2 regions of the Pantoea cypripedii genome follow, and region 1 is predicted to be linked to the other one. Evidence: predicted binding sites of a transcription regulator. Region 1 holds the regulator's gene; the other holds the start of a gene.
The links. The regulator CRP, encoded in region 1, controls carbon source genes, mostly activating them, when cyclic AMP is high. The targets are predictions, from matches to a motif close to ATGTGANNNNNNTCACAT.

Region 1 (7,712 bases):
GGCACCCCGCTCAGACGCGACAGCTTGCTCAGGTTGTCCGGCTGTTGCAGCCACTGTTGCGGGTTGTCGATATAGGCTTTCTGCGCCTCCAGCGCGCTGCGGGCAAACGCCGTGACGATATCGGGGTGCTGCTGCGCAAAATCTTTACGCACCACCCACACATCCAGCGTCGGTGCGCCCCATTTGCCGACTTGTGAGGAGTCGGTCAGCACTTTGCCATCCTTTTCCAGTTCATTGACGGCCGGTGCCCAGACGTAAGCGCCGTCGATATCGCCACGCTGCCAGGCGGCAATTATTGCGGGCGGTTGCAGGTTAACCAGCTGCACGTCAGTAGGTTTGATGCCCCAGTGCTTCAGCGCGGCCAGCAGGCTGTAGTGGGTGGTGGAGATAAAGGGGACGGCGATACGTTTGCCGATCAGGTCTTTGGGGTTGCTGATGGATTTCTTCACCACCAGCGCCTCGGAATTACCGAGTTGCGATGCTAACAGGAAGGCTTCAATCGGCAGTTGCTGTGTGGCGGCCACCGCCAGCGGGCTGGAGCCGATATTGCCAATCTGCACGTCGCCGGAAGCCAGGGCGCGCAGCACGCTGGCCCCGCTATCGAACTTTCGCCAGTCAACGCTGGCTCCGCTCTCTTTGGCAAAGGTGTTATCGGCCTGTGCCACCTTGGCCGGTTCCGCCGAGGTCTGATAGGCCACCGTGACGCTAACCGCCTCGGCCTGGAAGGTCAGCAACGCCAGCGCTGCGGCTAACGTGGTTATGGTTTTCTTCACTGCCATCATCTTGAACCCCAATATTTTTATGTTGGGTGCAGTGTCGCCAGCAGCAATGGTTTCATAAAGGAATTAAAAATTATCCCTAATGAAAATCGGTTCTTAGATCAACATCGGGCAAGGCTATGCGCAAACAGCAAAAAGGCGCGTTGCCGCGCCTCGGGTTTACTCAGTGCCAAATCAACAGCACACAGGCTGCGGTCAGAATCCCCATCGCCAGGTTAAAGATTTTCCACGCCCGCGGGCTGCGCAGCAGACGGCCGATGATCGAACCAAACCCCATCCAGATCACCCCGGAGACCACGTTGACCAGCGCCATACCGATGCTGATGGCCACCACGGAATGCAGATAAGCGGCACCGGCCAGGCTAAAGCTGGCAACCGCACCCAGCGCCATCAGCCAGGCTTTCGGGTTAATCAGTTGCAGCAACCCTCCCTGCCAGAACGGCGTCGGTACCGGGGGTGCCGCATCCGTGTCCAGTTTCTCATACTCGGCGGTAGCAATTTTCCACGCCAGCCACAGCAGATACAGGCTACCGGCAATTTTAAGAACCAGATGAAGGGAAGGATAGAGTAGGATGAGACCACCCACGCCAAAGGCCACCATCAGCAGCATCACTTGCATACCGATCATGATGCCGATTAACAATGAAAAGGTACGCAGAAAGCCAAAGTTGGCAGCGGAGGCGGTAAGTAACATATTATTAGGCCCTGGCGTGATCGCAGCGACCCAGAGAAAGCCCAGCATTGATAAAAACAGACTTAGTTCCATGTTGATTCGGGTGCTCCTCACCCAGGAAAGCCAAAAACCCATCGAAACTATCAGCGAGATATGCATCAGACAAGCGTTTACCACAGTAATTTTGATTCCCCGCCCGGCGAGACTTTCATCCCGCTGAGTGGCTTTCGCAATCCGCATCTGCAAACCCTGCTCCCGCGCCTGCTGCGGCGGCGTGTCACCCTGCGTCCGCACTGGCAGCGTCTTGATTTGCCGGATGGTGATTTCGTCGATCTCGCGTGGAGTGAAGATCCGGTGCAGGCCGCCCATAAACCGCGCATGGTCCTGTTTCACGGCTTAGAGGGAAGTTTCCACAGCCCCTATGCCCACGGGTTGATGCAGGCATGCCAGGCGCGTGGCTGGCTGGCGGTGGTGATGCACTTTCGCGGTTGCAGTGGCGAACCCAATCGTCTGCATCGTATTTACCATTCCGGCGAAACGGAAGACGCGAGCTATTTCCTGCGCTGGCTGAGGCGTGAATGGGGCACCGTACCGACCACCGCCGTGGGCGTCTCGCTCGGCGCGAATATGCTGGCGTGCCTCGCCGGGATAGAGGGCAGTGATGCGCCTTTTGATGCCGCCGTGGCTATCTCGGCCCCGCTGCTGCTGGAGCCGTGCAGCCAGAAACTGGAGAACGGTTTCTCACGCTTTTATCAGCATTATTTGCTGACGCAGCTGAAAAAAAATGCGAAGCGCAAGCTGCGCGCCTGGCCCGGTACCTTGCCGGTGGATTTACGCCAGCTACGCACCCTGCGGCGTCTACGTGACTTTGACGATGCCGTCACCTCACGGGCGCACGGATTTATCGATGCGGGAGATTATTATCACCGCGCCAGCGCCATGCCGCACTTAATCAATGTCCGTAAGCCGCTGCTGATCATTCACGCCAAAGACGATCCCTTTATGACTGACGCGGTGATCCCGCAGCCGGAGCAGCTGTCCTCGTCAATTGAATACCAATTGACGCAGCAAGGCGGCCACGTTGGTTTTGTCGGCGGGACATTGCTGCGCCCGCAAATGTGGCTGGAGCAACGCGTGCCACAGTGGTTATCAACTTATCTGGATATGTGATCGTGATTATACCGTGGCAACAACTCGACCCCGAAACGCTGGAAAACCTGATTGAAGCCTTTGTATTACGCGAAGGCACCGACTACGGTGAACAGGAGCGCAGTCTGGCGCAGAAAGTCGCCGATGTGCGCCGCCAGCTGGAGCGTGGCGAGGCGGTCCTGGTGTGGTCGGAACTGCACGAAACCGTCAATATCATGGCGCGCGGTGAATTTCGCGGCTAATGCACATCCCGGCATTTCGTGCTAACAATGCTCATCGCCGGACTTCACAGGGAGCTTTGTCATGTCAGCCAGGCATCCAGTTATTGCCGTTACCGGTTCCAGCGGAGCCGGAACCACCACCACCAGCCTTGCCTTCCGGAAAATTTTCCAGCAGCTGGATCTGCATGCCGCAGAAGTGGAAGGCGACAGTTTCCATCGCTATACGCGTCCGGAGATGGACATGGCGATCCGCAAAGCGCGCGATCTGGGCCGTCACATCAGCTACTTCGGACCGGAGGCCAACGATTTTGGCCTGCTGGAGCAAACCTTCAAACAATACGGCCAATCCGGCCTCGGGCAGTCGCGCAAATATCTGCACACCTACGATGAAGCCGTGCCGTGGAACCAGGTGCCTGGCACCTTTACGCCGTGGCAGCCGTTGCCGGAAAACACCGATGTGCTGTTTTATGAGGGACTGCACGGCGGCGTAGTCACGCAGCAGCACAATGTGGCCGAACACGTAGATTTGCTGGTCGGCGTGGTGCCGATCGTCAACCTTGAGTGGATTCAGAAGTTGATTCGCGACACCAGCGAACGCGGCCATTCACGCGAAGCGGTGATGGATTCGGTGGTGCGTTCGATGGAGGATTACATCAACTTCATCACGCCACAGTTCTCGCGCACCCATATCAACTTCCAGCGCGTGCCCACCGTCGATACCTCGAATCCGTTTGCCGCGCGTGAAATTCCGTCACTGGATGAAAGCTTCGTGGTGATCCATTTTCGCGGGCTGGAAGGCATTGCCTTTCCCTACCTGCTGGCAATGATTCAGAATTCCTTTATCTCGCATATGAACACCCTGGTGGTGCCGGGCGGCAAAATGGGGCTGGCGATGGAGTTGATTATGACACCGCTGGTGCAGCGACTGATTGAAGGTAAACGGATTGAATAACCTGTCATTTCCGTAGCGGCGCGATTTATCGCGCGATCCCGTGCATGCTGCGCGAAAAAAACCGCGCGATAAATCGCATGATCCCGTACATGCTGCACGAAAAAACCCGCGCGATTAATCGCATGATCCCGTACATGCTGCACGAAAAAACCCGCGCGATTAATCGCGCCGCTACGTTCGTGCTATGCCTCAACTACCTCATAGCTGTGGGTGATGTCGACGGCTTCGCCGAGCATGATCGCCACCGAACAATATTTTTCTGCCGAAAGATCCACTGCACGCGCCACCGCTTTATCGCCCAAATCCTTGCCGCTGACAATAAAATGCAGATTGATGTGTGTAAAAATCCGTGGCGCTTCTTCACGACGCTCAGAGGTGAGTTTCACCTCGCAATCGGTCACTTCATTGCGCCCTTTTTGCAGGATAGACACCACGTCAATTGCGCTGCAACCACCCGCCGCCATCAGCACCATCTCCATCGGACTCGGCGCTTTATCACCCGAGTTCCCATCCATTAATACCTGATGACCCGATGAGGATTCTCCGAGAAAGGTAAGCCCTTCCACCCATTTGACTCGTGCCTGCATTATTCTTTCTCCTGAATCGGCTGATTTGCCGCCAGAGTACGCTTTCACCTGAGAAACAGCAATCCAGACTAATCGCCCTTTTGCTGAAGCGAGACAACAGAAGACAGCTAGCAAAAGCTGTGCTACAAACAGAGCTGAAAATATTTTCGTCGTAATAGACGAAGGCGGGAAGAATCAGAAGCCTGGCTTAAGAGTCCACCCGAATAATTTCCTTTACTGGAAGCGCTCTACGATTTCACCGCCTGACAGGGAAAATTGCCCCCTGTGTTTTGGGCACGATTACAACAGAGGATAATAGCGAATGGTTCTCGGCAAACCGCAAACAGACCCTACACTCGAATGGTTCCTGTCCCATTGCCATATTCACAAATATCCATCCAAAAGCACCCTGATTCACCAGGGTGAAAAAGCGGAAACGCTCTACTACATCGTGAAAGGTGCCGTTGCGGTACTGATTAAAGATGAAGAAGGCAAAGAGATGATCCTCTCCTACCTCAATCAGGGGGATTTCATCGGCGAGCTTGGCCTGTTCGAAGAAGGTCAGGAACGCAGTGCCTGGGTACGAGCAAAAACTGCCTGCGAAGTGGCTGAAATTTCCTACAAAAAATTCCGTCAGCTGATTCAGGTAAACCCGGATATTTTAATGCGTCTTTCGGCGCAGATGGCACGTCGCCTGCAGGTGACATCAGAAAAAGTCGGCAACCTTGCCTTCCTTGATGTGACCGGTCGCATTGCGCAGACGCTGCTCAATCTGGCCAAACAGCCTGATGCCATGACCCACCCGGACGGGATGCAGATCAAAATCACCCGTCAGGAAATTGGTCAGATCGTCGGCTGCTCACGCGAGACAGTTGGCCGTATTCTGAAAATGCTGGAAGATCAAAACCTGATCTCCGCACATGGTAAAACCATCGTCGTTTACGGCACCCGCTAATTCCTTCTCACCCACGGCGTGATGGTCACATCGCGCCGTTTTTGTCTGCGATGAGCTGATGTGGCGCCGAATCATCTATCATCCCGAAGTTAATTACGCCCTGCGGCAAACGCTGGTGCTTTGCCTGCCCGTGGCTCTCGGCTGGCTGTTTGGCGACCTGCAAAAAGGTTTGCTGTTCTCGCTGGTTCCCGCCTGCTGCAATATTGCGGGGCTGGATACACCACATAAACGTTTCTTTAAACGCCTGATTGTCGGCGGATCCCTGTTTGCCACCGGCAGCTTTCTGATTCAGTGGCTGACGGATTACCATGTTCCTTTACCGCTGATTATGCTGGCTCTGCCGCTGCTGGTGGGCGTCACTGGCGAAATCAGTCCGTTGCATGGCCGCTTGCTGCCCGGCACCCTTATCGCCGCCATCTTCACGCTAAGCCTCGCAGGACGCATGCCGATATGGGTACCGCCGCTGCTGTATATCGGCGGCACGCTGTGGTACGGGCTGTTTAACTGGTTCTGGTTCTGGCTGTGGAAAGAACAGCCGATGCGTGAAACCCTCAGCCTGCTGTATCGCGAGCTGGCGGATTATTGCGATGCCAAATATACCCTGCTGACGCAGTTGACCGATCCGGAAAAGGCGCTGCCTCCGCTGCTGGCTCGCCAGCAAAAAGCGGTCGACCTGATCACCACCTGTTATCAGCAAATGCATATGCTGTCTGCCAGCCGCAACAACAGCCATAAACGCCTGACGCGCGCCTTCCAGGTGGCACTTGATCTCCAGGAACATATCTCGGTCAGCCTGCACCAGCCCGAAGAAGTGCAAAAGCTGGTGGAGCAGAGCCACGCTGAAGCGGTGATCCGCTGGAACGCGAAAACCATCTCGGCGCGGCTGCGGCTGCTGGCTGATGCCATCCTGTATCACCAGTTACCTGAGCGCTTTCATATGGAGAAGCAGCTCGGGGCGCTGGAAAAGATTGCGCGCCAGCACCCGGATAATCCGGTCGGTAATTTTTGCCTGTACCACTTCAGCCGGATTGCCCGCGTCTTGCGTACGCAGAAACCCCTTTATACCCGTGACCTGATGGCCGACCGCCAGCGGCGTTTACCGTTTTTTCCGGCGCTGCGCAGTTATCTGTCGCTAAAGTCCCCGGCGTTGCGCACCGCAGCACGGTTTGCCGTGATGCTGATGTTTGGCAGCGCGCTGGCCTTATTCTTCAACATCCCCAAGCCCTACTGGATTCTGATGACCACCATGTTCGTCAGCCAGAACGGCTACAGCGCCACCCGCGTGCGTATCCAGCACCGTGCGCTTGGCACTTTCACCGGGCTATTGATCGCCGCTGCTTCGCTGCGTTTGGCCGTACCGGAATCCATCACACTGCTGTTTATGCTGGCGATCACCCTCGCCAGCTATCTGGTGACGCGTAAATATTACGGCTGGTCGATGATTGGTTTTACGGTAACGGCGGTGTATTCGCTCCAGCTACTGTCACTGAATGGCGCGCAGTTTCTGCTGCCGCGTATGATGGATACGCTGATGGGCTGTCTGATCGCCTTTGGCGGCATGATTTGGCTGTGGCCACAGTGGCAGAGCGGCTTGCTACGTAAAAACGCGCACGATGCGCTGGAGGCTGACCAGGAAGCGTTGCAGCTGCTGCTCGGGCCGGAACAGTCGCCAGAGAAGCTGGCGTACCAGCGCGTTAAGGTCAATCAGGCGCACAACGCCATGTTTAACTCACTGAATCAGGCAATGACCGAACCCGGTTTTAACTCGCAGTATCTGAAAGATATGCGGTTATGGGTGACGCACAGCCAGTTTATTGTCGAACACATCAACGCCATGACGATTCTGGCGCGCGAGCACACCATGCTGACGCCAAAGCTCGCCGAGAAGTATCTGCAATCCTGCGAAATCGCCTTGCAGCGTTGTCAGCAGCGGCTGGAATATGACGGGCCGGGCAACGACAGCAACGTGCTGGAAGCGCCGGAAAATATTAATGAGGGAGCGGTCACCATTCTTGAACAGCATGTGAAGCGGATTCTGCAACACCTTAACGTGATGCATACCATCTCTTCACTGGCGTGGAGCCAGCGACCGCATCATGGTCGCTGGCTGATGGGCTTGCGGGTGAAAAACTGAGTTACGCCGCCAGCACCTTCTCTACCGCCACGGCAAACCGCGCCATCCCTTCTTCGATATCGGTCGGCTCAATCACCAGCGACGGGACAAAACGGATCACATCGGTACCGGCTGTCAGGATCATCAAACCTTCCGCCGCTGCCGCATGCAGGATATCGCGTGCTTTGCTGGCGTGTTGCGGCTTCAACGCTGCGCCAATCAGCAGCCCTTTGCCACGGATGTCACTGAACAGATCAAACTTGCTATCCAGCGCTTTCAGCGCCGTCACGAACTGCTGACGACG
Region 2 (7,712 bases), 3.2 Mb from region 1:
CCCAGAACAAACCGATCGCGCCGATGGCGAGGAAGGTGATGCGCCAGTCAAACATGGCGATCATCCAGACGATCAGCGGCATTGCGACGGCACCACCAAACTTGGAGGCGCTATCAAACAGGCCAGAAACCGTTGCGCGCTCGCGATCCGGGAACCAGCGTGCGGCGATCCCGGCGTTGCTTGGGTAAGCGGCGGCTTCACCGACACCCAGTGCCAGGCGCAGCGCCAGCAATGATTTAAAGCCCGTCGCCAGCCCCATCGCCATGGTGGCAATGGACCACCAGCCAACGGCAATACCAAGACCTTTTTTCTGGCCGAAGCGGTCAGCAAACCAGCCCGCCGGGATTTGCAGCAGCGCATACGACCAGAAAAACGCAGCCATGATCACGCCCATCATTTCCGGGTTGATCGACAGTTCTTTGATCAGGTGTGGGGCAGCAGCAGAGAGTACAGTTCGGTCAATATAGTTAATGGCAACCGCCAGCCACATCAGGCCTGCGATCCACCAGCGAATGCGAGAGGTGTTGTTCATAATAATAATCCACCAGACATTTCGTAGGGTTGAGCCGGGCGGCCTTTAGGCCAGCCCGTTCATCACGTTCAGCGGGCGTTCGCCCTGTTTAATGCACTGCACAATCTGCATCACGCAGCGTTCGCCGATGGCGCTGATGGCTCCGTCGGTGTAGCCCGCGATATGCGAGGTTGGGATAAAGTTACTCAGCGTGAACAGCGGGTGTTCCGCCAGCGGTTGCTGCTCAAATACGTCAGCAGCGGCACCGGCAATCACGTTGTCCTGCAATGCCTGGAACAGATCCTGTTCGTTCACCACGCCACCGCGTGACACGTTGATCAGGAAGGCGCTTTTCTTCATGCGTTTGATGCGTGCGGCATCAAACAGGTTGCGCGTTTCGTTGGTCAGCGGGGTATGCAGGGTGATGAAGTCGCTCGCCTCGGTCAGTTGCTCCATATCGACGAATTCAATGCCGTGTTCGGCAGCGAATTTTGTATCCGGGTAGAAATCAAAAGCGATGACGCGCATGTTGAATCCTTTGGCACGCAGTGCGACTTGCTTGCCTATGTTGCCCAGCCCGACGATACCGAGGGTTTTGCCATACACATCGGTGGCGAAAATGCGTGGCCAGTGACCGGCGCGGGTTTCTACGGCGGCTTGGGTGACCTGACGCGCGCTGTTGAGAATCAACGCAAAGGCGAAGTCGGCCACGGCGTGCTTATTGGCGTCCGGTACGTTGGTGACGTAAATACCGCGTGCGCGGGTAGCGTCGAGGTTGATGTTATCGACGCCAACGCCATGTTTGCAGACAATCTTCAGCTGCGGCGCTTTGCTCAGCAGTTCTTCATTCACGTCGGTAAAGGCGACAATCATCGCCACGGTGTCAGCCAGATGAGGTTCCAGCGCGCTGAGCGGGGCATCGGCCGGCAGGGTAATCAGCTCGAAACCCTGCTGCTGTAAGGTGGTGACTGGCGTGGCGTCATATTTGGCGAATGACGGTGAGGTACAGATGACTTTCATAACGCTTCCCGGTGTAAAAAGTGGAACAGGCAAGGGCAGCAGCGGCTGCCCTGACGGCCGTTACTGCAAATACTGGTTCACTACCTGGCGGATCTTCTGCTCTTCTTCGGCAGAGAAGCGCACCGCATAGCGGCTGTCACCCACGTCATAACCCAGCAGGGAGAGGGCTTTCTTCACCGCTGCCGGGGAGAACCCGATGCTGTAAAGATCGGTACGCAGGCCGGTGACGTTTTCCTGAGCCAGACGCGAACCTGCAATATCACCGGCATGGAAGCGCGCCCAGATGGCGTTGATCTCTTTCGGTGCTACGTTGGCAAGGCCGGAGATGCAGGCAGAGCAGCCATCGACGAAGCCCTGATGGATTAAGGAATCCGGACCGTTCAGCACATCAAAGCTATCGATACCTTCCGCTGCCTTGAGGAAACCGCTCAGGCTCTCATAGCTGCCCGCGCTGTCTTTGATACCGATGATGTTGGGATGCGCGGCCAGCTGGCGCACGGTGTCTGGTTGCAGCGTGTTGCCGGTGCGCGCCGGGATGTTGTAGAGGAACAGCGGCACGCTCAGGGCATCTGCCACGCTCTGATAGTGATAAATCAGCTCATCCTGTTTCAGCGGCACAAAATAAGGGGTGATCACCGACACCGCATCCACGCCCAGCTTCTCAATCTGCTTACCGAGACGGATGGTTTCACGCGTCGAGATCTCGCCAATATGGGCGACGACAGGCGCGCTGCCGTTGACTTCATCGACACAGGTTTCGGTGACGGCCAGCTTCTCCTGCTCATTCAGCACGAAGAATTCGCCGTTGGTGCCGCCGCAGAAAATACCGTTACCGGCGCTCAGCTGACGCCTGACCTGCTCACGCTGAGTAGCAGGGTTGAAGGCACCGTCGCGGTCGAAGGTGGTGACAATGGCGGTCAGTACGCCCTGGATTTTGTTACTCATGATTTCCTCGATAGTCCTTAGTGATTCAATGCCGGAAACAGCGTCAGGTAGACGTTTCGCACGTCATCGGCGCTCACTTTCATCGGTACATTCTTCATCAGGCGTTGCACGTCGAGCGCGGCTTCCACCAGATAGGGCAGGTGATCCGGGCCGATACCCAGTTCTTCCAGGCTGGCAGGCAACTTCAGGCGTTGCACCAGTGCGGCAAAATATTCCACCAGCGCGTGCGACTTGGCCTCTTCATCCAGCTGGAGGCCGGCATCGGGCAGTAAATCCCAGACCTGAGCAAATTTACTCACCGCTGCCGGGCGCACAAAGCGCATGCAGGGTGCCAGCAGGATGGCGTTGGCGACGCCGTGTGGGATGTGATATTTGCCGCCCAGCGGATAAGACATGGCGTGCACCAGGTGCGTACCGGCATGGGCAATCGACGCGCCACCGTAGTAAGACGCCCACAACATATTCAGTCTCGCTTCAAGATTACCCGGTTCGGCAACGGCGGTTTCCAGGCTGGCAAACAGCTTCTTCATGCCGATCATCGCGTAGTTATCGCTGACCGGATTCGCCACTGTCGCGGTGAAGCACTCAATCAGGTGGCACAACGCATCGATACCGGTTGAAGAGGCAATATGCGGCGGCATGCTGGTGGTCAGCTCCGGTATCAGTGCCACGTAATCCGGCAGCATCACCGGGGTGATAATGCCCACTTTGGTCTCTTTCTCCGGGATCGCCAGAATGGCGTTCGGCGTGGCTTCAGAACCGGTACCGGCGGTGGTGGGAATCAACAGCGAGGTGGTGCGGGTCAGCGGTTTCTCCCCCGCCAGCAACGCATCCAGGGTGGGGGCACCTGCTACGCACAGAATAGACAGCAGCTTGGCGACATCCAGTACGCTACCGCCACCCACGCCAATCACCAGATCGACATCGGTAGTTGGCAGGGCCGCGACGATCGCCGCCACATCGTGCTGGCTCGGCTCTGGCGGCACGCTATTGACCACGCTGAGGCTGGCGATCTGCTGCTTCAGCTGGGTGATTAACGTCTGTACTGCCGGAATGCCCTCTATATTCTTATCAGTAACCAGCAGAGCTTTTTGCTTACCTTTCAGCAGGTAGCTGAGGTCATTAAGTGCCTGGTAGCCGCTGATCACGGTGCTGTTGATATTCATTTCGTACCCTTTTCCCGGTGTTATCGCACTGTTTGATTGTTATTGCTCAATGCAATGCGATATCTGTCACTAACTGTGCCTGAATTTATAGGGCATATTGATTTCAATTAATTTGATCTTGCTCACATATAATCAATCATGATTGAATATAATCAATCTCAATACGGCAAGCTGGCCGTGACAGGAGAGAGAATGCGTTCACATCCATGGAAAACGTCGGTTCTGGTGATTGCCGATGATTTTACCGGCGCTAACGATGCCGGAAGCGGGCTGGCCCGGGCAGGCGCGCGCGTACATGTGCTGTTTGATAGCCAGACGCCACACGATGCCACTGCTGCTGATGTGCTGGTCATCAGCACCGACAGCCGGGCGGTGAGCGCAACTGAAGCGGCCGAACGCACCCGTTATGCGGTGCAACAACATCAGGCGATTGCTCAGGATGGCTGGCTGTTGAAGAAGATCGACTCGACGTTACGTGGCAACCCCGGTGCGGAGATCGCTGCGGCATTACAGGCCAGCGGCAAAACGCTGGCGCTGGTGGCACCCGCGGTGCCGAAACTCGGGCGGACCACACACAACGGTGAAGTGTGGATCAACCAGCAGCGGTTGACTGACACCGAATTTGCCAGCGACCCGAAAACGCCAGTCACCAGCAGCCACGTATTGACGCGCCTGCAAATGCAGAGCGATTTGCCGGGCGAGGTTGTCGATGTTGCCACGCTACGCAGCGGCAAGCTTGCGCAGCTGCTGGCTACGATGCACGGGCTGGTGGTGATTGATATTGAGCAGGATGCTGACCTGGCCCTGCTGATGCAGGCTGCCGCGACGCTGAAAACCCGCCCATTGCTGGCTGGCGCGTCCGGCCTCGGTGATGCCTTAGGTGAGTACCTTGCCGGACGCCCGGCACGTCCGGTGCTGGCGATCGTCGGTTCGATGAGTGCCATTGCGCAGCAGCAGATTGACCGGCTCGCCAGCCAGCGCGCCATCCGCATCATCGATATTGATATCCGCCAGCGGTTTGCCCAGCCCGCATGGCCGCAGGCCCGCGTCTGGCAGCAGGAGATGCAACAGGCGTTGCACGCAGGTATCCACTGCGTGGTTCGCACCACGCAACATGCCGGGCAGCGCCATGAGATAGATGCGCTGTGCCAGCAGCATCAGCTATCGCGCCAGCAGCTGGGCGAGCAGATTTGCCAGTTTCTGGCGCAGCTGACCAACACGGTCTGCCGCGATCATCAACCTGCCGGGCTGTATCTCTCCGGCGGTGATGTTGCGATCGCCGTGGCGCAGGCACTCGGTGCCAGTGGTTTCCAGATTCAGGGCCTGGTGGCGGGCTGTGTGCCGCACGGGGTTCTGCTTAATAGTGATTTACACCTGCCGGTGATGACCAAAGCGGGTGGCTTTGGTGACGAAAACACCCTGGTAGAAGCCATTCGTTTTATTGAGGAGAAGTCGAGTGAATAAAATTATTGCGGTGACCATGGGCGATCCGGCGGGCATCAGCCCGGAGATCATCATTAAAGCGCTGGCAGAAGGCGACCTGGCAGGCGTGCCTGCGGTGGTGGTTGGCTGCGCCAGTACGCTGCGTCGGGTGATGGGATTGAACATTACGCCGCAGGTCGAACTGCGCGTGCTGGATCAGGTAAAAGATGCGCACTTTGCGCCAGGCATCATCAACGTGATTGATGAGCCGCTGGCGAATCCGGACGCACTGAAGCCGGGCGTGGTACAGAAGGAAGCGGGCGATCTGGCCTGGCGCTGTGTGAAACGCGCCACCGAGCTGGCGCTGGCCGGGGAAGTCCATGCCATTGCCACTGCGCCACTGAACAAAGAAGCGCTGCATTCGGCCGGTCATATCTATCCGGGTCATACTGAATTGCTGGCGCAGCTGACCAATACCAAAAATTACGCCATGGTGCTGTACACCGACCATCTGAAGGTGATTCACGTCACCACCCATATTGCGCTGCGTAAATTCCTCGATACCCTGAATGGTCCGCGTATTGAAACGGTGATCGGCATGGCGGATAGCTTCCTGCGTCGCGTTGGCTACGACAAGCCACGTATTGCGGTAGCAGGGGTGAATCCGCATGCCGGTGAAAATGGCCTGTTCGGCGATGAAGAGATCACCACGGTGGCACCGGCTATCCGGGCGATGAAGGAAAAAGGCATCGATGTGTACGGCCCGTGCCCGCCGGATACGGTGTTCCTGCAATGTCAGCAAGGCCAGTACGATATGGTGGTGGCGATGTACCACGATCAGGGCCATATTCCACTGAAATTACTCGGTTTTTATGATGGCGTGAACATCACTGCCGGCCTGCCGTTTATCCGCACTTCAGCGGACCACGGCACCGCCTTTGATATCGCCTGGACAGGTAAGGCGAACTCTGCGAGCATGGCGATCTCCATCAAACTCGCGATGCAACTTGCATAGGGAAATATGAAGGGACAAAGTCGCCTCGACCAGATTATGGATTATCTGAAAAGCCATAATCTGGTTACTGTTGAACAGCTGGTGAGTGCCATTTCTGCCTCACCGGCCACTATTCGCCGCGATCTGATTAAGCTGGACAAGGAAGGTGTGGTAAGCCGCAGTCATGGCGGCGTGACCTTAAATCGTTTTATTCCTGCCCAGCCTACTACGCTGGAAAAAATGCAGCGCAACCTGGCAGAAAAACAGGCGATCGCCCATTTTGCCGCTGGTTTTGTGCAGTCCGGGGATGCGGTGGTGCTGGATGCCGGTACTACCATGCTGGAGCTGGCGCGTCAGCTGACCCATTTGCCGTTGCGGGTGATTACCGCCGATCTGCATATCGCGCTGTTCCTGTCAGAATTCAAACAGATTGAAGTCACCATCATCGGCGGGCGTATCGATGATTCCAGCCAGTCGTGCATTGGCGAACATGGTCGCCGCCTGCTGCGCAGTATCAATCCGGATATCGCTTTTGTCAGCTGTAACTCGTGGAGCATTGAACGCGGGATTACCACGCCAACCGAGGAGAAGGCCGGTCTGAAGATGGATCTGCTGGCGAATGCCCGGCGACGGATTCTGCTGGCTGACAGCAGCAAATACGGTTCCTGGTCGCTGTTTTGCGCGGCACCGATCGACAGCCTGACCGACATCGTCACTGATGCACGGCTGGATGAAACGGTATGCCATAGCCTGCGTGAACGCGGTATTGCGCTGCAACTGACGGAAACCTGATGGACACCTGGTCGTAGCGGCGCGATTTATCGCGCAATTCCGAGCGCGATGCCGGAAAAAACGCGCGATAAATCGCGCCGCTACGGGATCCGTTACGATTTCAACCCAATCGACGGGATGTTACGTCCGTAATAAATCTCCCGCATCTCTTTCCACAGCAAGCTGGTTATACGCTTATGTTCCTGCGGGCTGAGATCTTCCGGTTTGGTATTGAACAGGTAATGCTTCAGGTCGAATTCTTTCAGCAACATCTTGGTATGAAAGATATTCTCCTGGTAAACGTTCACGTCCAGCATGTCATACATTGATTTCATATCGTCAGACATAAAGTTCTGAATCGAGTTAATCGCATGATCAATGAAGTGCTTCACGCCATTCACATCACGGGTGAAACCACGCACGCGATAATCAATGGTGACGATGTCGGATTCCAGCTGGTGAATCAGATAATTTAACGCTTTCAGCGGGGAAATCACGCCGCAGGTCGAGACTTCGATATCGGCGCGGAAGGTGCATAATCCGCCTTCCGGGTGGCTCTCCGGATAGGTATGCACGCAAATATGGCTTTTATCGAGATGGGCGACGACGGAGTTAGGCAGCGGGCCGGGATGCTCTGAGTTATCGATATCTTTCGGATCGATTGGCTCCTCGCTCACCAGAATGGTGACGCTCGCGCCTTGTGGTTCATAGTCCTGGCGCGCGATGTTCAGCACGTTAGCACCAATGATCGAGCAGGTTTCTGTCAGGATTTCGGTCAGACGGTTGGCGTTATATTGCTCATCAATATAAGCGATGTAACCATCACGCTCAGCTTCAGTATTTGCATAGCAAATATCGTAAATACAAAAACTCAGGCTCTTTG

Region 2: HA50_RS03695 (iron-containing alcohol dehydrogenase) is a predicted target of CRP. The motif match lies at 3,753-3,770, and genes of this name have one in related genera.

What each region holds. Positions count from the first base shown of each region.
Region 1 covers NZ_MLJI01000001.1:4,070,068-4,077,779, forward strand. The annotation lists gene tauA (taurine ABC transporter substrate-binding protein) at 1-782, opposite strand, end outside; gene HA50_RS19090 (LysE family translocator) at 943-1,545, opposite strand; gene HA50_RS19095 (hydrolase) at 1,606-2,622, shown strand; gene HA50_RS19100 (YheU family protein) at 2,625-2,843, shown strand; gene HA50_RS19105 (phosphoribulokinase) at 2,905-3,774, shown strand; gene HA50_RS19110 (OsmC family protein) at 3,957-4,361, opposite strand; gene crp (cAMP-activated global transcriptional regulator CRP) at 4,663-5,295, shown strand; gene HA50_RS19120 (YccS/YhfK family putative transporter) at 5,354-7,429, shown strand; gene argD (bifunctional acetylornithine/succinyldiaminopimelate transaminase) at 7,431-7,712, opposite strand, start outside.
Region 2 covers NZ_MLJI01000001.1:835,792-843,503, forward strand. The annotation lists gene HA50_RS03680 (MFS transporter) at 1-532, opposite strand, end outside; gene HA50_RS03685 (phosphoglycerate dehydrogenase) at 578-1,531, opposite strand; gene HA50_RS03690 (dihydrodipicolinate synthase family protein) at 1,592-2,476, opposite strand; gene HA50_RS03695 (iron-containing alcohol dehydrogenase) at 2,494-3,642, opposite strand; gene dtnK (D-threonate kinase) at 3,835-5,106, shown strand; gene HA50_RS03705 (D-threonate 4-phosphate dehydrogenase) at 5,099-6,079, shown strand; gene HA50_RS03710 (DeoR/GlpR family DNA-binding transcription regulator) at 6,086-6,850, shown strand; gene speD (adenosylmethionine decarboxylase) at 6,943-7,712, opposite strand, start outside.